One region of the Nocardioides segetis genome, then DNA from elsewhere that is predicted to be linked to it. Evidence: riboswitches for the same ligand, from Rfam matches in the RefSeq annotation. Region 1 holds a riboswitch; the other holds the start of a gene.
The links. A riboswitch is a leader RNA that binds a small molecule or an ion and turns the genes downstream of it on or off. The one in region 1 is predicted to bind glycine.

Region 1 (11,860 bases):
CGAGGACCTGCCCGAGGGCATCCTGGGCGACAGCGACCTGCGCTGGAAGGCGCGCCGCCGCCTGGCCGAGCTGGGGGCCACCGACCGGTCCGCGCTGGACGCCGCCCTCGATGCCGAGCGCACCGGCGCCACGACGGTCCACCATGCCCGCGCGGTGTCGTCGCTCCCGACGGCCGCGGCCAAGGAGTTCGCCTGGGTGCGCGCCACCGGCGAGGTCTCGGTGCCCAACTACGAGGTCAAGGCGGCCGGCATCGGGATGTGGCAGGCCGCGCAGCTCGATGTGACCGCCCCGTTCGCCGCCGTCTACTTCGACCGGCTCGACACGATCATCGGCGCCCACCAGGGCTGGGTGCAGGGCGACGTGGTCGAGGCGTTCTTCCCGATCACCCACCTGGACGACGCGACGGAGGCCGCCGCGGCGACCGCGCTGGAGCGCGACCTCCCCGGCGCCGTACGCCGTCGGCTGGCCGACCGCCTCGACGAGCTGCGTCGGCGGCGGGCTGTGCTGTGACCGGGGTCCGGGCCCGTCGGCCGGGTCCCACCACCCGGCTGCGGGTCGAGGAGCACCGCGAGGACGACGTACGGCGGCACGAGGACCGCGTCATGACCGAGGAGCCCCTGGAGATCCGGCTCGCCTGGCCCGGCGTCGCCGCCCGGCGGGTCTGGACGACGCTGCGCACGCCCGGGAACGACTTCGAGCTGGCGGCAGGCTGGGTCCACCACGAGGGCCTCGGGCGGCCGTCCGCCGTCGCCTACTGCACCGACGTGGAGCTGCGCCCGGAGCAGGAGTTCAACGTCGTCACGGTCACCCTCGATGCCGCACCGCCGCGGGTGCCGCGTCAGCTCGACGCGCTGAGCTCCGGCTCCGCCGCCTGCGGGGTGTGCGGATCCGACGAGGTGGACGAGGTGCTCGCCAGGCGCGCGACGGCGCCGTGGTCGGGCCCCCTCCCCTCCCCCGACCTCGTCCGCCGGCTGCCGGGACTGATGCGGCCCCGGCAGGACCTCTTCGAGCGGACCGGCGGCGCCCACGCGGCCGGGCTGTTCACGGCGGACGGATCGCTCCTCGCCGTCCGCGAGGACGTCGGGCGGCACAACGCCGTCGACAAGGTCGTGGGATCGCGCCTCCTCGCCGGCGCGGCCGCGCCTGCCGCGGCGCTGGTGGTCAGCGGCCGCGCCGGCTTCGAGCTCGTCCAGAAGGCGGTCGCCAGCGGCGTCGGCGCCCTCGTCGCGGTCGGCGCGCCGACCGGACTCTCCGTCCGGCTGGCCGAGGCGGGTGGACTGGCGCTCTACGGCTGGACCAAGGACGAGCGGACCGTTCGCTACACCTGAGACAGCCCGGATCGGCGTGCCCCGCGACGTTGTGTCGTGCCCTGCTGTTTGACTGCTCCCATGGCCATCCTCCTCGCCCTCCTCGTCGGTCTCCTGCTCGGTGCAGGGGTCGGCTGGTTGGTGCGCCAGGCCACGCTGCCCCCGGCCGAGGCGGTCGCGCCCGAGGAGGCGCCCGAGGTGGTCGCGGCACGCCACGAGGCGGTCCTCGCCGGCCTGCGCGCCGAGCACGAGGCGGCCCTGGCCGAGCTGCGCCACGAGGTCCAGCGGGCCCAGCTCCAGGGCGAGTCCCGCATCGCCGAGGCGCGCGCCGAGGAGGCCGTCGCCCGCGCGGCCGTGCAGGCGGAGCTCACCGGCGCCCTCGCGACGGTCGAGGAGCTGCGCGACGCGGTCGACGACGCCCGGGCCCGCTACCGGACCCTGGTCGAGCAGCAGCGCCAGGCCCAGCGGGAGCGGGAGCGCGGCGAGACCGGCCAGACCCAGGTGCTCAAGACCCTCACACCCGTCGTCGAGCACCTGCGCGCGATGCAGCGCAAGGTCGACGACCTCGAGAAGGCCCGCGTCCAGCAGCACACCGAGCTCGCCACCCAGATCAAGCACACCCAGCGCTCGGTCGAGGACTCCCGCAAGGCAGCGGACACCCTCGCCTCGGTGCTCAAGAACAACGCCGTGCGCGGCGCCTGGGGCGAGACGCAGCTGCGCACCCTCGTCGAGACCGCCGGCCTGCTCAACCGGGTCGACTTCGAGCTGCAGCACTCCGTCGAGGCCGACTCCGGCAACCGGCGCCCCGACATGGTCATCAACCTGCCCGGTGGCAAGCAGATGGCGATCGACGCCAAGGTGCCCTACAACGCGTTCATGGAGGCGCAGCGCGAGGGCATCGAGCCCGAGACCCGCCAGCGCCTCCTCGAGGACCACGCACGCAAGGTCCGCGGTCACGTCGACACCCTCGCCCGCAAGGGCTACTGGACCGGCCTGACGGTGAGCCCGGAGTTCACCGTCGCCTTCATCCCCAACGAGCAGCTGCTCAACGCCGCGCTCGAGGTGGACCCATCCCTGATGGAGCACGCCTTCGGCAGCGGGATCGTGCTGGCCACGCCCACCAACCTGTGGAGCATGCTCAAGACGGTCGCCTTCACCTGGAAGCAGGAGGCGCTGACCGAGGACGCCCAGGTCCTCTTCGAGCTCGGCCAGGTGCTCTACCGCCGCATCCTCAAGCTGTCCGAGCACGTCGACAAGCTCGGCCGCTCGCTGCAGCGCAGCGTCAAGGACTACAACGCCTTCACCGGGTCGCTGGAGCGCTCCGTCCTGCCGGCGGCGCGCAAGCTCAACGCCGCCGATCCGGTCGCCGCCATCCCCGCCCCCAAGGAGATCGAGGAGACGCCGAAGGCCCTCACCTCCGGCGAGTTCGCCGCCTTGGCCGACCTCGACCGCGACGAGCTCACCTTCGACTTCGACCTCCCGGTCGACGCCGAGATCGTCGACGACGCCCAGGCGGGCTGAGCCGCGGCGGACCGGGCCCCGGCGGACCGGGCCTCGGCGGACCGGGCCGCGGCGGACCGGGCCCCGGCGGACCGGGCCCCGGCGGACTGAGCCCCAGGCGGGCCCGGCAATGCGGTCCCGCCCCTGCCGGGGTGCGGCCGGTGGTGCTCATGACGGGTGGGGCGACGGCGAGCTGTCACTGGTCGCGGATTGGGCACAAACCGCACGGAATTGCCCCGAATTGCTGCGGTTTGGGACCAAACCGCAACGACCATCGCCCCGTCAGACCGCGCCGCGGGGCTCCACCCCGGCCGACAGGTCGACGGTGCGCCGAGTGTTCGCCAGCGAGGTCACCGTGGCGGTGCCCAGCGTGCCGCTGCCGTCGAACACCTCCGCCGTACCGACGGCGATGCCGTCGCTCGCCACATGGTCGGTCGCGCGCAGACCGAGTCGGCTGCTGTCCGGGAGGCGGCACAGCGCGAGGTCGATGTCGGTGTTGATGTGCTCGACGCCGTGGGCGCCCCAGTTGGTCACCATGCTCGTCGCGTCGGCGATCGACGCCACCGCCTGGAACGGCGTGCACTCCTCGCCGGCGACGATGGGGATCGCGGTCTGCCAGGTCTGGTGCTGCCCGGCGTTCTGGTGGTCGGCGAAGTTGTCCGACCAACCCGCGGCACTGGCGAACATCGGGACGTGATGCTCGCCGGGCGCCGGGAGCAGGTCGTCGGGGGGTGGCACCGGCCGCTCCCCCGGCGCCGACCAGATCTCGCCCGCGGCGTTGGCCGACGGAGCCAGGAAGGTCGCGCCGGCCCGGGCGACGACCTCGTCCTCCTGCTCGACGACGGCGTCGACCAGGACGAGGCGCGGGCCCTCGCGCACGATCCGAGTGGAGGCGGTGGTGGTGATCATCCGCGCCGGCCGGAACAGGTCCACGTGGTAGCGCGCGGGCACCAGCCCGGTCCGCCCGAGGTCGGCGACCGCGTGCTCGAGGGCCCGGGCGAGGAGCCCGCTCACGGCCACCCCGTGCATCTGGTCGTCGCGCCACAGGCTCTGCGCGAGCGGCAGCGGGTCGAAGCCGGCGGCGGACTGCTGGAACCAGGCGAACTGGAACGCGTTCTCGTTCACGGCAGCATCATGCCCCGCCGCTCAGGCCGGCGCGGCAGCGCCCCCGGGGATCGGCGCCAGCGGGTCGTAGGGCGTGCGGGTCCACACGAAGGTCGCGCACTCCAGGTGACCGACCGACCCGTCGGGACGTCGGCGTGGGTGCAGCGTCTCGCCACGGTGATAGCCCGCGACGCCCACGAAGGCCGGCCCGTCCGGTCGGAACCGGTCCTCGAGACTGCCGCTGCGCAGGTCGCGGACCTGCAGCTCCCCGTCCACCCACTCGAGGCCGAGAGCGGTGTTGCCCCAGAACCAGACGCCGAGCACCTCGGCCACCTCCGGCGGCACCGGACGGGCGGACGGCCGCCACGGCCTCACCCCGCCGTCGCCGCCTCCGTCGCCGTCGCCGCCCCCGTCGGCGTGGTCCAGGAAGCGGCCGGGCGCCTCCTCGGTGTCCAGGCCGGTGGTGGCGTCGGCCAGGACGGCCACCGCGTCGCGGGTCGCCGGGTCGACGAAGAGGGAGGCCTGGAAGCCGGGCATCGACCCGGTGTGCCCCACCAGGCGACGACCGCCCGTGGAGAGCAGCCGCAGGCCCAGCCCGTACGCCTCCTCCGCTCCGGGCGGGGACGCACGCACGGCCATCTCGGCCAGCGTCGCCGCGCCGAGCACCGCGGGGTGCCCGGTCGCCAGGAAGTCGGCCCAGCGCAGCAGGTCCGCCGTCGTGCTCCACAGCTGACCGGCCGGCGCCATCGCGCCGGTGTCGGTGTGCGGCTCGGCGCTCAGCGTGTGGGCGAAGTGGTCGACGCTGCGGCCGGGAGCGTGATCGGCCGGCGGGTGGTAGCTCGTCGCCGTCATGGCGAGCGGGTCGAGCAGTCGCTCCCGCACGACGTCCCACCACGAGGCGCCGCGCAGCCGGGCGACCGCCTCACCCAGCAGCGCGAAGCCCAGATTGGAGTAGTGGAACCACTCCCCCGCCGCGGCGACCCGGCCGGACCCGTCGTTCGCCGCCGCCAGCTCGGCGAAGGTCCCGCCGTCCACCCGCTCCCACCAGGCGCCCGCGGGCTCGCTCTGCAGCCCACCGGTGTGCGACAGCAGCTCCCGCACCGTGACGGCCGCATACGCCGTGTCGGGCACGATCCGGCCGACCGGGTCGTCGAGGTCGAGTCGTCCCTCGTCGCGCAGCTGCAGCACGAGGACCGCGGTGAGGGTCTTGGTGATCGACCCGATCCGGTACGACGACGCGCTGGTCACCTCCCGATCCGGCAGCACGCTGAGACAGCCCTGCCAGACCGGGGTGCCGCCGCGGGCCACCGCCGCCGAGACCGACGGCAGCCGGCCCTCGGCCTGCAGGCGGGCCAGCGCTTCGTCGTCAGCGGTCACTCGGCGTAGGCGTCGATCGGCGGGCAGGCGCAGACCAGGTTGCGGTCGCCGTACGCCTGGTCGATGCGGGCCACCGGCGGCCAGTACTTGTCGGGCGAGATGCCGGCCGGGAAGACCGCGACCTCGCGGGAGTAGGGCCGGTCCCACTCGCCGACGAGCGCCCGCGCGGTGTGCGGGGCGTGGCGCAGCGGCGACGCCTCGACGTCCCACTCCCCCGCCGCGACGCGGTCGATCTCACCCTTGATGGCGATCATCGCGTCGCAGAACCGGTCCAGCTCGGCGAGGTCCTCGGACTCGGTCGGCTCGACCATCAGCGTGCCGGCGACGGGGAAGGACATGGTCGGCGCGTGGAAGCCGTAGTCGATGAGGCGCTTGGCGACGTCGTCGACCGAGACTCCGGTCGCGGCCGTGATGCCCCGCAGGTCGAGGATGCACTCGTGGGCCACCAGCTCGGACTCGCCGCGGTAGAGCACCGGGAAGTGCTCACCGAGCCGCGCCGCGACGTAGTTGGCCGAGAGCACCGCGACGGCGGTGGCGCGGGTCAGGCCCTCGCCGCCCATCATCCGGATGTAGGCCCAGGAGATCGGCAGGATGCCGGCGGAGCCGAACGGCGCCGCGCTGATCGCTCCGGTGCCCTCGCGCCGGGCGGTGTCGGGGTGCAGCGGGTGCGTGGGGAGGTACGGCGCCAGGTGGGCGCGTACCGCGACCGGGCCGACACCCGGGCCGCCGCCGCCGTGCGGGATGCAGAACGTCTTGTGCAGGTTGAGATGGGAGACGTCGCCGCCGAACCGGCCGGGCGCCGCGTAGCCCAGCAGGGCGTTGAAGTTCGCGCCGTCGATGTAGACCTGGCCGCCGTGCTCGTGGACCAGGTCGCACAGCTCGGTGATGGTCTCCTCGTAGACGCCGTGCGTCGAGGGGTAGGTGACCATGATAGCGGCGAGGGTCTCGGAGTACTGCTCGCACTTGGCGCGCAGGTCGGCGAGGTCCACGGTGCCGTCCTCGGCCGCCTTGACCACGACGACCTTCATGCCCGCCATCACCGCGGAGGCCGGGTTGGTGCCGTGCGCCGACGACGGGATCAGGCACACGTCGCGCTGGGCCTGCCCCTGCGCGCGGTGGTAGTTGCGGATCGCGAGCATGCCGGCGTACTCGCCCTGCGCGCCCGCGTTGGGCTGGATGGAGACCCGGTCGTAGCCGGTGACCTCGGCGAGCCAGCCTTCGAGCTGGTCGATGAGCCGGCGGTAGCCGTCGGCGTCCGCGGCCGGCACGAACGGGTGCAGGTCGGCGAAGCCGGCCAGCGAGATCGGCTCCATCTCGGTGGTCGCGTTGAGCTTCATCGTGCAGGAGCCGAGCGGGATCATGCCGCGGTCCAGCGCGTAGTCACGGTTCGAGAGCCGCGCGAGGTAGCGCAGCATCGAGGTCTCGTTGTGGTGGGTGTTGAACACCGGGTGGGTGAGGAAGTCCGTCGTTCGGCGCAGCGCGGCGGGGAGTCCGGCCAGCGGCTCCACCGCGGCAGGGGTGACGCCGAAGGCGGTGTGCAGCGCCCGCAGCGTGGGCGCGCCGGCGGTCTCGCCGAAGGAGATGCCGACGAGGTCGTCGTCGACCTGGCGCAGGTGGACGCCCTCGGCGCGGGCCGCGGCCACCACCTCGGCGGCGCGGCCCGGCACGCGCACCTGCAGGGTGTCGAAGAAGGTGTCGCCGACGACGTCGAGGCCGGCGTTGCGCAGGGACGCGGCGGCCCGACCGGCCAGCTCATGGATGGTGCCGGCGATCTCCCGCAGGCCCTGCGGGCCGTGGTAGACGGCGTACATGCCGGCGGTGACGGCGAGCAGGACCTGGGCGGTGCAGATGTTGGAGGTCGCCTTGTCGCGGCGGATGTGCTGCTCGCGGGTCTGCAGGGCGAGCCGGTAGGCCGGGCGGCCCTCGGCGTCGACGGAGACGCCGACCAGGCGGCCCGGCAGCTGGCGCTCGAGGCCCTCGCGGACCGCGATGAAGCCGGCGTGCGGACCGCCGTAGAACAGCGGCACGCCGAAACGCTGGGTCGACCCGACGACGACGTCGGCACCGAGCGTGCCAGGCGCCTCGAGCAGGGTCAGCGCGAGCAGGTCGGCGGCCACGACGGCCAGACCGCCGTGCTCGTGGGCGGCGTCGATGACCGGCTTGATGTCGGCGATCCGGCCCGACGCGCCCGGGTACTGGATCAGCACGCCCGCGACGGGACCGGCGGGCAGGCCCTGGGCGAGGTCGGCGACCAGGATCTCGATGCCGAGGCCCTCGCAGCGGGTGCGCACCACGTCGATGGTCTGCGGGAGAGCGTCGGCGTCGATGACGAACGGGCCCGACGCCTTCCGGTTGGACCGGTAGGCCAACGCGACCGCCTCGGCGGCGGCGGTGCCCTCGTCGAGCAGCGACGATCCGGCCGTGGTCAGCCCGGTGAGGTCGGCGACCATGGTCTGGAAGTTGATGAGCGCCTCGAGGCGGCCCTGGGAGATCTCCGGCTGGTACGGCGTGTAGGCGGTGTACCAGCTGGGGTCCTCGAGCACGTTGCGCCGGATCACGGCCGGGGTGATCGTGGCGTGGTAGCCGAGGCCGATCATCGCCTCGCCGGGGGCGTTCGCGCCCGCCAGCGCCCGGAGCTCGGCGGCGGCGGTCTCCTCGTCGACGCCGACGGCCAGGCCGAGCGGGTCCGTGGCCCGGATGGACTTCGGCACCGCCGCGTCCATCAGCGCGTCGAGGGAGGGGTGACCGAGACGGTCGAGCATCGCCTCGATCTGGGCGTCATCGGGTCCGATGTGGCGCCGGACGAAGGGAGCGGAGACGAAGGGTGCGCTCATGTGCAGGGAGGCTTCCTCGGGGTCGGGTCGATGAGATGAATCGAGCCCTCCCCCTCTGTCGGCGCGTCACTGCACCTTCAGAGTTGCCTGCTCCGCACGGTCCTGGCGCCTGAGAGGTTCCGGGGAGGGATTGCCCCTTCGGCGCAGGCACGGGGCCTGACTCTCCCGTGCGGCATCGAACAGCGACTACAGGCTACCCCACGTTGCGGGCCGCGCGACGAGCGGCGAGCTCGTCACCGGCAACCGGGGCGTGGTGCTCCGCCTCGTTGGCGTGCTCGCTCGGCAGCAGGGCCAGCGTGCCCTCGATCTCGCGCCAGACACCGCCGATGGCGATGCCGAAGACGCCCTGACCGCCTTGCAGGAGGTCGATGACCTCGTCGTTGCTGGTGCACTCGTAGACCGAGGCGCCGTCGCTCATCAAGGTGACCTGGGTCAGGTCGTCGGTGCCGCGCTCGCGCAGGTGGCTGACCGCCGTGCGGATGTTCTGCAGCGAGATGCCGGCGTCGAGCAGGCGCTTGATGATCTTGAGGATCAAGATGTCGCGGAAGCTGTAGAGCCGCTGGGAGCCCGAGCCCTTGGCCCCGCGCACGCTCGGCTCGATCAGGCCGGTGCGGGCCCAGTAGTCGAGCTGACGGTAGGTGATGCCGGCGGCGTTGCACGCGGTCGGGCCGCGGTAGCCGAGGTCGCTGGGCAGCGGGGAGACGTCGTCGGTGAAGAGCAGGCCCTGCTCCTCGGCGGCAGCCGTCGCCGCGGTCGCGTCCTGACCGACCTTCTCGGGCTGCTGCTCGTTCACGGGGCCTCCAGGGGCTGATCACGCTGGGCACGGCGTCGCACCGCTGTCGTGGGCGACTTCTTCAAGGTACGGCGCCGGTGTCGGGCGGGTCAAAGACGTGGGCGGGCGTGTCGCCGAAAACCCTCACCCTGAGGCTGAGAGTCACCCCTCGGAGCCGAAGTCCTCCGGCGACACGTGGTCGAGGAACTCGCGGAACGCCTCGACCTCGTCCTCCTCCTCGGCCGGCGCCGCGAGGCCGGCCTCGGCGAGCACGTCGTCGGCGCAGTAGATCGTGGTGCCCGTGCGCAGCGCGAGGGCGATGGAGTCGGAGGGGCGCGCGCTCACCTCGACGCCGGAGGCGAAGACGAGGGTCGCGTAGAAGACGCCGTCGCGGACGTCGGTGATCCGCACCTCGCTCAACTCGTTGCCGGTCGCGGTGAGCACGTCGCGCATCAGGTCGTGGGTCAGCGGCCGCGGCGGCACGACCCCCTGCTGGGCGAACGCGATCGCGGTGGCCTCGACGGCACCGATCCAGATCGGCAGGTAGCGCTCACCGCCGACCTCCCGCAGCAGCACGATCGGCTGGTTGGACGGCATCTCCACCCGGACACCCATCACGTCGACCTCGCGCATGCGTCCAGCCTACTGCGTGGCCGATCGGCGGATCAGATGCGTCGCAGGCCGGCCTTGACCAGGGTCGCGTGCAGGCGCACCGACAGGGCGGCGATCTCGCTGACCGCCTCCTCCGCGCGGGCGCTCGCCGCCGCGTCACGGCCCTTGCGGGGCGCGACGACCTGCTCGATCAGCCCGACCTCGCGGTCGGCCGCGGCGCGGAACCCGCGCAGGTGGCGGGGCTCGATGCCGTAGTCGGCCAGCTCGCGCGCGGTCTGGGCGATCACCAGGGCGTCGGTGTCGTAGTGGCCCGTCGGCGACGGGGTGATCAGCGCGAACGACTCGAGCTGCCCGAGGAGGTCCTCGTCGATCTCGGCCACCTTGACCAGCTCCTTGCGCGAGAGCCGCAACCGGTCGGTACGGCGGAACGACTCCGGCGCGGGCAGCCCGTCGGCGCCCAGGGCCACAGTGGGCACCGTGGGCACCACCGGCTCCGGCTCGGGCGGCGCCAGGCCGCGGTCGATGGCGTCGAGGTGCTCCCCGATGACCTTGAGCGGCAGGTAGTGGTCGCGCTGCATCCGCAGGACGTAGCGCAGCCGCTCGATGTCGGCCTCGGAGAACTTCCGGTAGCCGGCCGGCGTGCGCTCCGGCTTCACCAGGCCCTCGGCCTCGAGGAACCGGATCTTCGGGATGCTGATGTCCTCGAACTCGACGCGCAGCCGGTCGAGCACCTGGCCGATGTTGAGCCGCGGCTCCTGCGGCCGAGCGACGGCAGCAGTCATCAGGCGCTTTCGTGGCCGGCGAAGAAGACCAGGCGGTACTTCCCGACCTGGACCTCGTCGCTGTCCTTGAGCTGGACCTTCTCGATGCGGTCGCGGTTGACGTAGGTGCCGTTGAGGCTGCCGGCGTCCTCGACGGTGAAGGTGTCGCCGTCGCGGCGGAAGACCGCGTGCCGACGCGAGACCGTGACGTCGTCGAGGAAGATCCCGCTCTCCGGGTGCCGCCCGGCGCTGACCTCGTCGGCGTCGAGCAGGAAGCGACTGCCCGACCCGGGTCCCTTCTGGACCACGAGCAGCGCGTGGCCGACCGGCAGGGCGTCGACGGCGGCGGCGTCGACCGGGCTCAGCGCCCGGTCGGAGGTCTCGACCCGCTCGCCGCCACCGAACTGGATCGTGGCGGTGGCGTCGGTCACCGGGGGCGCCGGCTCGGGCGCGACCAGGCGGTTCCCGCACTGCGAGCAGAAGCGGGCGTCATCGGGGTTCTGCCGACCACAGGCGGTGCAGAACGGCATCAGGAGCTCCTCACGGTGGGTCTGTCTCGAACCTACCGGATCAGGTGTCGAGCTGGGCCTCATATGCGGCGGCGTCGAGCAGGCCGTCGAGCTCCTGGGACTCGGCGGGGACGATCTCGAAGAGCCAGCCGGCGCCGTAGGGGTCGGTGTTGACCAGCTCGGGCGTGGCGTCGAGGGCCTCGTTGACGGCGACGACCTCGCCGGTGACGGGCGCGTAGACGTCGCTGACGGACTTGGTCGACTCCAGCTCGCCGCACGCGTCGCCCGCGGCGACGCCGGCGCCCACCTCCGGGAGCGAGACGTAGACGATGTCGCCGAGCGCGTCCTGGGCGTAGTCGGTGATCCCGACCCGCACCGATCCGGCGACCCCGCCGGGCTGGCGCAGCCACTCGTGCTCGGCGGTGTACTTCAGGTCCGCGGGGTTCGTCATGGCCCGAAGGCTACTGCCCCTGGTCCGGGACCGCATACGAAGGCCGGTCGCGGTCGACGACCGCCTCGATGTCGATCGTGCGCCGTTCCTCGACCTCGACCGTGGCGCCGTCGTCCTCGAGCTGCTTGCGCGGTCCGAGGGAGAAGTTGATCGCTCCCGCGAGCACGCTCGGCTCGCCGATCGCCTCGATGACGAAGGGACCCTCGACCCGCTCCCCGTCGATCTCGAAGCCGCCGTCGGTCTCCGCGAAGGACGTCTGCGCCACCACCCGGACCTTGCCGTTGACCGCGATCGCCTCCGCGCCGACCGTGCGCAGCTCCTGGATCGTGTCGAGCAGCGACGCCAGCCGCACCCGGCCGTCCTCTTCGGTGATCCGCACCCGCAGCCCCGGCCCCGTGACGGGCACCAGCCCGGCCAGGATGTTGAGGCTGTCGACCTCGTCGTCGGCCTGGTCGATCGCGGTCTGCCGCTTGGTCGAGTCGTCGCGCAGCCCGCCCGCGACCTCCTCGAGGCGGTCGATCTCGGCCTCCGTGCGCTGCCGGGTCCCCGCCAGGCCGTCCAGCAGGTCGATCAGCTCCTGCTCACGCAGGCCGGTGTAGTCGTCGTCGACGCCGGTCAGCCGGACCTGGGTG
Region 2 (11,860 bases), on a different contig from region 1:
GATGATCGAGGACCACGGCGAGGTGGTCGCGCTGCTCCACGCCCTGCGCTCCCTCGGCGTCTCCATCGCGGTCGACGACTTCGGGCGTGGCTACAGCAGCCTCGCGTACCTCACCCGCTTCCCGATCGACAGGATCAAGATCGACCGCTCGTTCGTGCGGGAGATCGACACGGCGCCGCACGCCGCGATCGTCGACGCGATCATCGTCATGGCCCACGCCCTGGGCATGAGGGTCGTCGCGGAGGGCGTGGAGACGACCGAGCAGGAGCAGTACCTGCGCCGGCGCGGATGCGACGAGGTCCAGGGCTATCTCTACAGCCCCGGCGTCCCCGCCGGATCGCTCGACCTGGTGGCCCGCGCCCTGTCGCGTCAGTAGGACCGGGGCAGCCCCAGCATCTGGGTGCCGATGTGCGCGAGGACCAGCTCCTCGGCGACCGGGATGTTCTTGGCGATCCGGGCGTCGCGGAAGATCCGCTCGATCGGATACTCCTTGGAGTACGCCATCCCGCCCAGGGTCTGGAAGGCCTGGTTGGCCGCCTCCCAGCCCACCTGCGCGCCGGTGAGCTTGGCGACGTTGGCCTCGTTGCCGCACGGACGGCCCTGGTCGAAGAGCCAGGCCGCCTGGTAGGTCATCAGCCTCCCCAGCTCGGTCTTGGCCTTGATCTGGGCGAGCGGGAACTGCAGCCCCTGGTTGGCGCCGATGGGGCGGGCGAACACCTCGCGCTCCCGGGCGTAGTCGCAGGCGATCCGCAGCGCGGCGTCCGCGGTGCCGATGCCGCCCGACGCCGCGAGGATCCGCTCCGGGTTGAGCACGTCCCAGAGCACGGCGAAGCCGGCGTCGACCTCGCCGATGACGTTGGCCGCCGGCACCCGGACGTCGTCGAGGAAGACCTGGCTCGACTGGAGGATGTTGCTGCCCATCTTGGGGATCGGTGTGTACGACAGGGTGCCGTCGGCCAGTGCCTGCTTCACGTCGACGAGGAGGAGGGTGAACCCCGCCGTGCGGGGGAGACCGCGCTCCCTCGTCTCGGCCGCGGGGATCGTGCGGGTGACAGCGACCATCCAGTCGGCGTTCTCGACGTTGGAGATCCAGACCTTCTGGCCCTTGACGACGAAATCGTCGCCGTCGCGCCGGGCGGCGGTCGTGATCTCGATGGCGTTGCTCCCGGCATCGGGCTCGGTCAGCGCGAGACAGAACTGCAGCGAGCCGTCGGCGAGGCCGGGCAGGATGCGCCGCTTCTGCTCCTCGGTCCCGTGCCGGGTCAGCGTCATGGCGCCGAAGCCGGGCGTGGTGACGTAGAAGAAGGTCCCGGCGACGCCGCCGGACGCGCACAGCGTCATGTTGGCGACGGCGAGCTCGAGCAGCCCCTGCCCGCCACCGCCGTACTCCTCGGGCACGCACAGGCCGAACCAGCCGCCCGCGCCGAGGTCGTCGAACACCTCCCGCGGGAACCGGTGCTCCTCCTCGCACCGCGACCAGTAGGCGTGGTCGTAGCGCGCGGCGACGGCGGCCACGCCCTCGCGGACGGCGAGGGCGCTCTCGGGCAGGTCGAAGTCCATCGGGTCCTCCTGGCGGGTCAGACGAGGCGGCGGCCGAGCCGGCGGCGCAGCCGCATGTCGGCGAGCCACAGGTTGAACGGGAAGTTCCGCAGGGCGCGGGGGAGTCGTCGCTCGACCGCGCCGAGGGTGCGCAGCAACCGGTCGAAGCGGCGCTGTTGCCGATCGGTCCAGGGCAGGCCCATCGCGTCGCGGAACAGCGGCGGGAGGAAGCCGGTCGTCACGAAGACCACGAACGGACCCAGCAGGTGGAAGGGCCGCGGGAAGTTCCGCAGCCGGGTCAGGTCCATGAGGTACGCCGCGACCGCGGGGTCGATGTCGACCTCCGACTCCGCGTCCTCCCAGTAGCGGCGGAACGCCGCACGGTCGGCGGGCCAGGCGTCGGCGGGCATCTGCAGGGTGGTGCCGAACCGGGCGCAGTGGGCGTAGAGCGCGTCGGCCTCGGCGTCGGGCAGCGGGCCGTGCATCCGCTCGATCATGTCCACGGTGCCGTAGTAGAGGCAGGCCGCGACCCAGGTCTGCAGCCGCGGGTCCATCGCGCGGTAGTGCACCTTCTCGCCGGGCTGCGACACCACCTGCGCGTGCTGGAGGTTCACGGCCCGTCGGAAGGCGGCGCGCTCGGCGTCGTCGCCGAGCAGGGCGACGGCGAGGTAGGTGAAGGTGGTCCGGCCCCGCTTGAAGGGGTGCCGGGTCGCGGCACCGTCGTGCACCCGGCTGTTCATCACGCCGTAGCCGACGCCCGGCCAGCTCAGCTGCATGATCACGTTGGCCGGGCCGGCCAGGTGGGCGCCGATGCCGGAGACGTGGTCGCGCATGTCGAAGCCCGCGGGGACGGGACGGTCGCGCACCCGGAGGTTGGTCGCCATGGGGCCAACGTAGCCTTCTATTGGCAGTGTGCCAATAGTAGGCTCGGTCCCGTGCCGACGACCGCCCGCCGCCAGCGCCTGTCACCCGACCAGCGGCGCGAGCAGATCCTGATCGCGGCCGAGCGGCTCTTCGCCGACCGGCCCTACGCGGAGGTCTCCACCACCGCCATCGCCCGGGAGGCGGGGGTGGCGCGCGGTCTGCTGAACCACTACTTCGGCGACAAGCGGGCCCTCTACCTCGAGGTCGTCCGGCGCGCCTCGCTGCTCCCCACGCTCGAGGACGTGCCGCTGCCGACCGGGTCGCTGACCGAGAGGGTCGACGCCGCCGTCCAATGGTTCCTCTCCTCCATCACACCCGAGCGGGCCACCTACCTCACCGTGCGCGGGGCCGAGGGCGTCGGCGAGGACGCCGAGGTGCGCGCGATCCTCGACGACGCCCACGACCTCGCCGCCGGCCGGGTGCTGGAGATGGTCGGCAAGGACCCGGCCGACCCCGCCGCCCGCGCCGTGGTGCGCTCGTTCGGCGAGCTGGCCCGCGGCGCGATCCGCGAGTGGTCGCGGGAGCGGACCCTCAGCCGGCAGCAGGCGCACCTGTTGCTGAGGGAGGCGCTGCTGGCGATCGTGCGGGACGTCCTTCCGGGCCTGTGACGACGGCGCCCGGGGAGCGGTCAAGGCTCAGCACTCGATCACGTTGACGGCGAGGCCGCCGCGCGAGGTCTCCTTGTACTTCGTCTTCATGTCCCTGCCGGTCTCGCGCATGGTCTTGAGCGCCTTGTCGAGACTGACCTTGTGCGCTCCGGTGCCGTGGATCGCGAGCCGGGCGGCGTTGATCGCCTTCACGGACGCGATCGCGTTGCGCTCGATGCAGGGGATCTGGACCAGGCCGCCGACCGGGTCGCAGGTGAGGCCGAGATTGTGCTCGATGCCGATCTCGGCGGCGTTCTCGACCTGCTCCGGCGTGCCGCCGAGCACCTCGGCGAGCGCGCCGGCCGCCATCGCGCAGGCCGAGCCGACCTCGCCCTGGCAGCCCACCTCGGCGCCGGAGATGGACGCGTTCATCTTGGCCAGGATGCCGATCGCGGCGCCGGTCAGCAGGAAGCGGACGATGCCGTCGTCGACCTCCTCCGGCGTGCGTCCCTTCGCCGCGAACCGGACCCAGTAGTGCAGGACGGCGGGCACGATGCCCGCGGCGCCGTTCGTGGGGGCGGTGACGATCCGGCCACCCGACGCGTTCTGCTCGTTGACGGCCAGTGCGAAGAGGTTGACCCAGTCGACGACGTCGAGCGGGTCGTCGCTGCCCGCCCGGCAGAGCCTGGCGTAGAGCTCGGGCGCCCGACGCGGCACCTTCAGGCCCCCGGGCAGCACGCCCTCGCGGTGGCAGCCCTCGTCGACGCAGGCGGCCATGACCCGCCAGATCTCGAGCAGCCCGGCCCGGATCTCGGCCTCGCTGCGCCAGGTCAGCTCGTTGGCGAGCATGACGTCGGAGACCGACATCCCCTCGCGCTCACACACGGCGAGGAGCTCGCCCCCGGTGGTGAACGGGTAGGGGAGGACGGTCTCGTCGGCGACCACCCGGTCCGCGCCGGCCTGGGTCTCGTCGATGACGAACCCGCCCCCGACGGAGTAGTAGGTCCGCGCGCGCAGCTCGGCACCCGCGTCGTCGTACGCCGTGAACACCATGCCGTTGGGATGGGCGGGCAGCGACTGGCGACGGTGCATCACGACGTCGTCGGCGACGAACCGGATCCGGCGGGCACCGGCGAGCTCGAGCTCCTGCCGCTCGAGGATCGCCGCGACCCGGGCGTCGTAGGTCGCGGTGTCGGTCGTGGCCGGGTCGTCGCCCTCGAGCCCGAGGATCACGGCCTTGACCGAGCCGTGGCCGTGCCCGGTCGCGCCGAGCGACCCGAACAGCTCGGCGCGCACCCGGGCCACGCGGGGGAGCTCGCCGTCGGCGGCCAGCCCCTCCGCGAAGATGCGCGCGGCCCGCATCGGGCCGACCGTGTGCGAGGACGACGGCCCGATGCCGATCGAGTAGAGGTCGAAGACGCTCAAAGCCATGTGATCAGTGGCTCCTGCGATCCATGTCTCGACGGTACAACCGGGGGCGTCACGAGCGGGTGAGCGCCTCGTACCCGTCGGCGTCGAGCAGCTCGCCGGTGGCGGTGACCGCGACGACGAACAGCCAGCCCTCGCCGAACGGGTCGCTGTTCACCAGGCCCGGATCGGCGTCGACCGCCGCGTTGACCTCGATGACCTCGCCGGAGACGGGGGCGTAGAGGTCGCTGACGGACTTGGTCGACTCGAGCTCGCCGCAGGTCTCGCCGGCGGTGACGGTGCTGCCGACCTGCGGGAGGTCGACGTACACGACGTCCCCCAGGGCGTCGGCGGCGTAGGCGGTGACGCCGACCCTGGCGGTCGTGCCGCCGGCGTCGTCGAGGGCGATCCACTCGTGCTCGGCGGTGTACTGCAGGTGGGTGGGGTTGCTCATCGTGTCTCCTGGGGTCGGGGTCAGCGGGGGCGGGAGTAGAAGGGGAGCGCGACGACCTCGGCGTCCTCGAGCGTGCCGCGCAGCGACACCGCGAGGCGCGTGCCGACCGCGGCGAGCGCCGGGGGTACGTAGGCCATCGCGATGGGCCTCTCGAGCGTCGGCGACGGCGACCCGCTGGTCACGACGCCGACCTCGGCGCCGGTCGCCGGGTCGTGCACCGGGTAGCCGGCGCGCGGCGAGCGACGCCCGGAGGAGACCAGGCCGACGAGGACCCGCGCCGGCCCCTCCTCCTGGCGCCGCGCGAGCGCGGCGTCCCCCACGAAGCCGGCGGGCTTGTCGAGGACCACCACCCGGCCGAGGTTCGCCTCGAACGGCGTGGTCTCCCGGGTCAGCTCGTGGCCGTACAGCGGCATGCCCGCCTCGAGCCGGAGCGTGTCGCGGCACGCCAGGCCCGCCGGGACCAGGCCGTGCGGTTCGCCGGCGTCGGCCAGCGCGGCCCAGACCGCGGCCGCGTCGGCCGGCCGGCAGTAGACCTCGAAGCCGTCCTCGCCCGTGTAGCCGGTGCGGGCCAGCAGCACCTCGATGCCGGCGAGCGTGCCGGCATCGATGGCGTAGTACTTCAGCTCCGGGACCGGGAGGTCGGTCAGGCCCGCGACGATCGGGGCCGATGCCGGCCCCTGGACCGCCAGCAGCGCCCAGTCGGCGGAGGTGTCGCGGACCTCGGCGTCGTACGCGGCGGCGCGGGCGGCCAGCTCGGGCGCCACGACGGCGACGTTGCTCGCGTTGGCGACGACCAGGAAGTGCTCCTCGGCCAGCCGGTAGACGACGAGGTCGTCGATGATCCCGCCGTCCTCGGCGCAGATCATCGAGTAGCGCGCGCGGCCGACGCCGATCGCGGAGGGCCGGCTCACCAACGCGTGGTCGAGCGCCGCGCCGGCGCCGGGACCGGTCAGCTCGATCTCGCCCATGTGGGTCAGGTCGAAGAGGCCGGCCCGGGTGCGGACCGCGCGGTGCTCCGCGGTCTCGGATCCGTAGCGGACCGGCATCTGCCAGCCCGCGAAGTCGGTGAACGACGCACCGAGGGTGGCGTGGACGTCGTGCAGCGGCGTGAGCCGCGGGGTCCCTGCGGGAGTGGTCATCGGGAGGCTTCCTCGTGACGCACGGCCGACGCCGTGCTCGTGGCTGGATCGCCTCCCCGCTCTGTCATCGCTACCTGAGAGCTTCGCCGCCCGGTGGGCGGCTTGCACCGTGGGTGCGGGCCGGTGGATCCGGTCCGACTTTCCAGAGTTCGCCTCGTCCCAGCGGTCAGGGGTGCCTGAGAGATTCTTGGGGAGATTTGCTCCTTCGGCGCCTCGTCCTCGTGGGACGGGGGCTCTCCCGCTGGGGTTCGAACGGCGCGATGTTCAGTTGTGCGACGCCGAGCCTAGGAGGCCAGGGAGATGCGGTCAACGCGGCCGCCCGGGTTCCTGGCACCCGGCTCGTAGAGTTCGAGGGTGGACCCCGACGACGCCGACGCCTGGTTCGTCACCGGCGACGCCACGAGCCCCGGCCCGGCCGGAGGGTTCGCTCCCGACGAGTTCGAGCGGATCAGCCTCGACGCCGCGGCGAGCGACGACGAGAGGGCGGAGGTCCGGGAGTTCTGGCGGCGGCACCGGGTGGTGGCGATGTCGGTGCGGGGGGAGTACGCCTACCTCGCCGTCCGCGAGGACGACGGCGCGGTGGTGCACGGTGCCGAGCCGGAGTTCGAGGAGACGACGGTGGTGGCCGCGAGCCTGGCTGAGCTCCGGGCGCAGGTGGCGGGGGAGATGCCGCTGCACCCGCTGGTCGCGCGTACCATTCCGCAGTGCCCAGCCCGTACTTCGTCGACCCCTCCGAACAGCTGAGCGGGATCGACCCCGACGAGCTCGCGATCACGCTCAAGGTCCTGGGCCAGCTGCCCCAGCTGCCGCCGGACCACGACGACATCCGCACGGTGAAGCGCGCGGCGTCGTACATGTACAAGATGATCAAGCGGGCCCGGCGCGCCGAGATCCGGATGGCCAAGCAGCGCCACGACCAGGAGATCATCGAGAGGACGGCGACGGGCTCGCCGATGCGCATCGACGACGAGACGGCGGGCATCCCGCTGGTCTCGACGGCGCAGGGGGCGTTCGCGGGCGAGCTGATCACGCCGCGCGGGTGCTACATCTGCAAGGAGGACTTCACCCTCGTCGACGCCTTCTACCACTGGCTGTGCCCGCGCTGCGCCGCGATGAGCCACGCCAAGCGCGACCAGCGCACCGACCTCACCGGCAAGCGCGCGCTGCTCACCGGCGGACGGGCCAAGATCGGGATGTACATCGCACTGCGGCTGCTCCGCGACGGCGCGCACACCACGATCACGACGCGCTTCCCGAAGGACGCCGTGCGTCGGTTCGCCGCGATGGACGACTCCGCGGACTGGCTGCACCGGCTCAAGATCGTGGGCATCGACCTGCGCGATCCCACCCAGGTCATCTCGCTGACCGACGACGTCGCCGCCGACGGCCCGCTCGACATCATCGTCAACAACGCCTGCCAGACGGTACGCCGCCTGCCGGGTGCCTACGCCCACCTCATCGACGGCGAGAGCGCGGCGCTGCCGTTGGCCGACGAGCTCGGGGTGAAGGCGCTGCCCGAGATGGTCACCTTCGACCGGATCTCCGAGGCCCACCCCGCCGCCATCGCCGGCGCCCTGGCGTCGACGGCGGTCGCCCACCACGAGGGGGAGTCGGCCGAGTCGGCCCTCGCCACCCACAACGCCGCGTCCCTGACCGCGCTGGCGCTCAAGGCGGGCAACGCCTCGCTCGAGCAGCACCTGGCCGGGACCGCGATCGACGCCGGCGGGCTGATCCCGGACGTCCAGGACAACAACTCCTGGACCCAGGTCCTCGACGAGGTCGACCCGCTCGAGCTGCTCGAGGTGCAGTTCTGCAACGCGATCGCGCCGTTCCTGATCAACTCCCGGCTGCGCCCGGCGCTGCGGGCCGCGGTCCAGAACGGCGCGCGGCGGGCCTACATCGTCAACGTCTCGGCGATGGAGGGCCAGTTCTCCCGGCGCTACAAGGGCGCGGGCCACCCGCACACCAACATGGCCAAGGCCGCGCTCAACATGATGACCCGGACGTCGTCGGGCGAGATGTTCGAGACGGACAGGATCCTGATGACGGCCGTCGACACCGGCTGGATCACCGACGAGCGGCCGCACCACGAGAAGCTGCGGATCGCCGCCGAGGGCTGGCACGCACCCCTCGACCTGGTCGACGGCGCGGCGCGGGTCTACGACCCGATCGTGCGCGGCGAGGCCGGCGAGGACCTCTACGGCTGCTTCGTCAAGGACTACCAGCCCTCACCTTGGTGAGCCGCGGGCCGAAGAGAACGGTCGGTGCCGGCCCGTACGCCTGTTCACTCCACATTTGGTGCCACTTCACGAGAAGGTAGACCCATGGCTCCCACCCCCACCCTGCTCCCACGTCCCGTCCTCGTGCTCCTCACGACCCTCGCTCTCGCCGTCGGGGCGTTGGCCGGGGCCTCCCCGACCTCGGCTGTCGCCCAGGCCGACGCGCCCTGGGTCTCGGGGCAGCAGGTCGTCGGCAGGACGGTCACGGTGAACCTCGACTGGGACGCGGTGGCCGGGGCGTCGAGCTACGACGTGTGGTTCTCCACCGCCGGCCCCGACACCTATCCCGGCCTGGACCCCCACAAGGGCATCGCGACGGTCGGCGGCCCGCACGCCGATCTCGCCGGCCTGACCCCGGGGACGACGTACTGCTTCGCCGTGGTCGCCAACGGCGACGGCAAGGGCGGCGGCAACGGCGGCCCCCGCTCGTGCAAGGTGACGCCGCCGATCTCGCGGGCCGTCGTGCCGACCGCGCTGCAGACCACCGCCGCGACCTTCAACGTGGCGTGCGGCGCGAAGAAGAACTGCAACAAGGGCTGGAAGTGGAAGAAGCGCCAGAAGAAGGTCGTCGCGGACATCGGCCGCGTCGACGCCGACATCATGGTGTTCGTCGAGGGTCATCTCGCCCACAAGTACGGCAAGAAGAAGCGCTGGATCGGCAAGGTCATGAAGAAGCGCGGCTACGCGCTCGCCTGCCAGACGCAGAAGAGCAAGAAGCGCAAGCTGTTCAGCCAGACCGCCTACGTGCGCACCAGCGAGTACGCCGTCGTCGGCAAGAAGCAGAACAGCAAGGGCACCCGGTTCACCATGTTCGGCGACCGCGACCACGGCTTCTGCCAGGCCCTGGTGCAGCACCTGGCCACCGGCAAGCAGATCGCCGTCGGTGCGGTGCACCTGCGCGACGGCAAGGCCGCCGCGGACGGTCTGCGCCAGCAGGAGACGAAGTACGTCCTCGACCGGGTGACGTCCGCGTTCCCGGGCGTGCCGGCGGTGCTGCTGGGCGACTACAACTCCCACCGCGGTCTCGACCGCCGGGGCCAGACCGACACGCCGCGCCTGGTGATGGAGTCGGCCGGCTTCGCCGACGCCGTCGACATCGCCGCCCAGCTGACCTACCCCTACCTCAACTCCGCGCACGGCTTCGACACCAACCCGCCGCGGTCGTCCACCTGGCCGACCCATGTCGACCGGATCTTCGTCTCACCCGGCATCTCCGTGCCGCGGTGGGACAACATCGCGGTCCTCGCGGGAGGGAGGTACGCCGCCCCGATGGCCTCGGACCACAACCCGGTGCGGGCGACGCTGTACATCCACTGATGCTGCCGGCGCTGCTGCTCGGTATCGCGCTCGCGCTGGGGGCGGCGCCCGCGGCCACCGCGGCGACCCCGCCACCGGGCGGGGTGGACGTCGACTACCAGCTCGGCGGCCCCGTGCCGCCCGCCCCGAACGTCGGGATCGTCGTCCGTGACCGGCGGGCGGCACCGGAGCCGGGCCGCTACAACGTCTGCTACGTCAACGGCTTCCAGACCCAGCCCGACGAGCGAGCGCGGTGGCGCCGCCATCCCGGGCTGGTCCTGCGCGACGGCGGCCGGCCGGTGGTCGACGACGCGTGGGGCGAGTGGCTGCTCGACATCCGCACGGCGAGGAAGCGCGAGCGGCTGGCCGGCATCGTCGGGCGGTGGATCGACGGATGCGCGCGCGACGGCTACGACGCCGTCGAGATCGACAACCTCGACTCCTTCTCCCGCAGCCAGGGCCTGCTCCGGCCCCGGCAGGCCAAGAGGTACGCCCGACTGCTCACCGCGCGGGCACACGCGGCCGGCCTCGCGATCGCCCAGAAGAACTGGGCGTCGCTGGACGGGCGCGTGCTCGGGTTCGACTTCGCGGTCGCCGAGGAGTGCGGCCGCTACGACGAGTGCGGTCGCTATGTGGCGTCGTACGGCGACCGGGTGCTCGTCGTGGAGTACCGCGCCCGCGACTTCCGGCGGGCCTGCGCGGCCTACGGCGCCCGGCTCGGCATCGTGCTGCGCGACCGAGAGGTGGCTCCCGGCGGCCGTCGGGCGTGGTGCTGATCAGTCGCGACCGACCGCGGGCTCGGGCACGACGGCGACGGTGGTGCGGGCCCGCTCGACGACGGCGGTGGCGATCGAGCCGGTGACCAGGCGGCCGACGGTGTCGAGGGGGTGCCTGCCGACGACGACCAGGTCCCAGTCCGCCGTGCGGCTGCCGAGCACGTCGTCGACCAGTCCGTGCGTGACCCGGAGGGTGACCCGCACGTCGGGGTACTTCTCGCCGAACCCGGCGACGGACTCGGCGAGGAGGAGGTGCGCCTCGTCCTCGGGGCCCAGGTCGAGGTCGTCGACGCGCACGTTGCGCAGGCCGGCGACCGCGGCCACGACGTCCCACACGACATGGACGACGGTGAGCCCCTGGCCGCGCAGCGCCGCCTGGGCGAAGGCGAACTCGAGGACGGGGAGCGAGGAGGCGGTGCCGTCGATGCCGACGATCACGCCCTTGCCCCGCTGCTCCTCGGCCCGCGGCCGGCACACGACGACGGGGCAGCTGGCGAGCCGGCTGACGGCGGTGCTGACGGAGCCGAGCAGCATGCTGCGGACCGTGCCGCGACCACGGGAGCCGAGGACGATCAGGTGGGCGTCGCGGGAGAGGTCGACCAGGACGCCGCGCGGGTCGCCGGTGAGGGTCAGGCCGACCACGTCGACCTCCGGGGCGAGCTCCTCGGCCTGGCGCAGCGCCGCGTCGTTGACCCGTTGCGCGTCGCGCTCCTCGACGGTGACGACGACCAGCGGGCGCGCATCGAGGGCGGCCTGTCGCGCCGCCCAGTCCAGGGCGCGGGCGGCGTGCTTGGAGCCGTCGGCAGCGACCACGATGCTGCCCGGTCGGATGGTGTCCATGGGGTCCTCCTCAGATCTCGGCAGGCGGGTCGGCCTGCGGTACGACGGCGACGGTGGTCCGGGACCGCTCCACGACCGAGGTGGCGACCGCACCGGTGACCAGGCGCAGCAGCGAGTCGACCGGATGCCGTCCGACGACGATGAGGTCCCAGATCGCGCTGGTGTCGGTCAGGCAGTCCTCGGCCATCCCGCGGGCGAGCCGGAGGTCGACCGTGACCTCGGGGAAGTCGGACGCGATGCCGGCGACGCTCTCGCCGAGCAGCGCGCGGTACTCGTCCAGGCCTGTCTCCCGAGGGGAGACCAGCGCCGGCCCGTGCACCGCACCGACCTCGTCCCACACGGCGTGGACGACCGTGAGCGGCAGGTCCCTCAGCGCGGCCTGCCGGAAGGCGAACTCGATGACCGGCAGCGACTCGGGCGTGCCGTCGGCACCGACCAGGACGCCCGCGTCGGGGCGCTCCTCCTGCCGCCGGGGCCGGCAGACGACGACCGGGCACCCGGCGTCGCGGCTGACCGCCGCGCTGACCGAGCCCAGGACCTTGCTGCGGAGGACGCCGCGACCGCGGGAACCGAGCACGATGAGGTGGACGTCGCGGGAGAGGTCGACGAGCACGTGGCG

Region 2: another riboswitch for glycine. It lies ahead of gcvT (glycine cleavage system aminomethyltransferase GcvT); the one in region 1 lies ahead of gcvP (aminomethyl-transferring glycine dehydrogenase).

Annotation. Positions count from the first base shown of each region.
Region 1 is NZ_JBNINR010000005.1:57,978-69,837, reverse strand. Features, by position in the region: gene pepN (aminopeptidase N) at 1-511, shown strand, start outside; gene ACPZVR_RS10905 (formate dehydrogenase accessory sulfurtransferase FdhD) at 604-1,329, shown strand; gene ACPZVR_RS10900 (DNA recombination protein RmuC) at 1,390-2,829, shown strand; gene ACPZVR_RS10895 (acyl-CoA thioesterase domain-containing protein) at 3,091-3,933, opposite strand; gene ACPZVR_RS10890 (serine hydrolase domain-containing protein) at 3,955-5,289, opposite strand; gene gcvP (aminomethyl-transferring glycine dehydrogenase) at 5,286-8,123, opposite strand; glycine riboswitch at 8,211-8,301, opposite strand; gene ACPZVR_RS10880 (MerR family transcriptional regulator) at 8,317-8,916, opposite strand; gene ACPZVR_RS10875 (bifunctional nuclease family protein) at 9,058-9,528, opposite strand; gene ftsR (transcriptional regulator FtsR) at 9,561-10,289, opposite strand; gene ACPZVR_RS10865 (FHA domain-containing protein) at 10,289-10,798, opposite strand; gene gcvH (glycine cleavage system protein GcvH) at 10,839-11,228, opposite strand; gene ACPZVR_RS10855 (DUF881 domain-containing protein) at 11,239-11,860, opposite strand, start outside.
Region 2 is NZ_JBNINR010000007.1:75,362-87,221, reverse strand. Features, by position in the region: gene ACPZVR_RS14820 (putative bifunctional diguanylate cyclase/phosphodiesterase) at 1-376, shown strand, start outside; gene ACPZVR_RS14815 (acyl-CoA dehydrogenase family protein) at 370-1,560, opposite strand; gene ACPZVR_RS14810 (oxygenase MpaB family protein) at 1,578-2,423, opposite strand; gene ACPZVR_RS14805 (TetR/AcrR family transcriptional regulator) at 2,475-3,071, shown strand; gene ACPZVR_RS14800 (L-serine ammonia-lyase) at 3,099-4,481, opposite strand; gene gcvH (glycine cleavage system protein GcvH) at 4,531-4,911, opposite strand; gene gcvT (glycine cleavage system aminomethyltransferase GcvT) at 4,932-6,050, opposite strand; glycine riboswitch at 6,102-6,203, opposite strand; glycine riboswitch at 6,204-6,301, opposite strand; gene ACPZVR_RS14785 (hypothetical protein) at 6,405-6,794, shown strand; gene ACPZVR_RS14780 (SDR family NAD(P)-dependent oxidoreductase) at 6,755-8,290, shown strand; gene ACPZVR_RS14775 (endonuclease/exonuclease/phosphatase family protein) at 8,375-9,646, shown strand; gene ACPZVR_RS14770 (endo alpha-1,4 polygalactosaminidase) at 9,646-10,401, shown strand; gene ACPZVR_RS14765 (universal stress protein) at 10,402-11,241, opposite strand; gene ACPZVR_RS14760 (universal stress protein) at 11,252-11,860, opposite strand, start outside.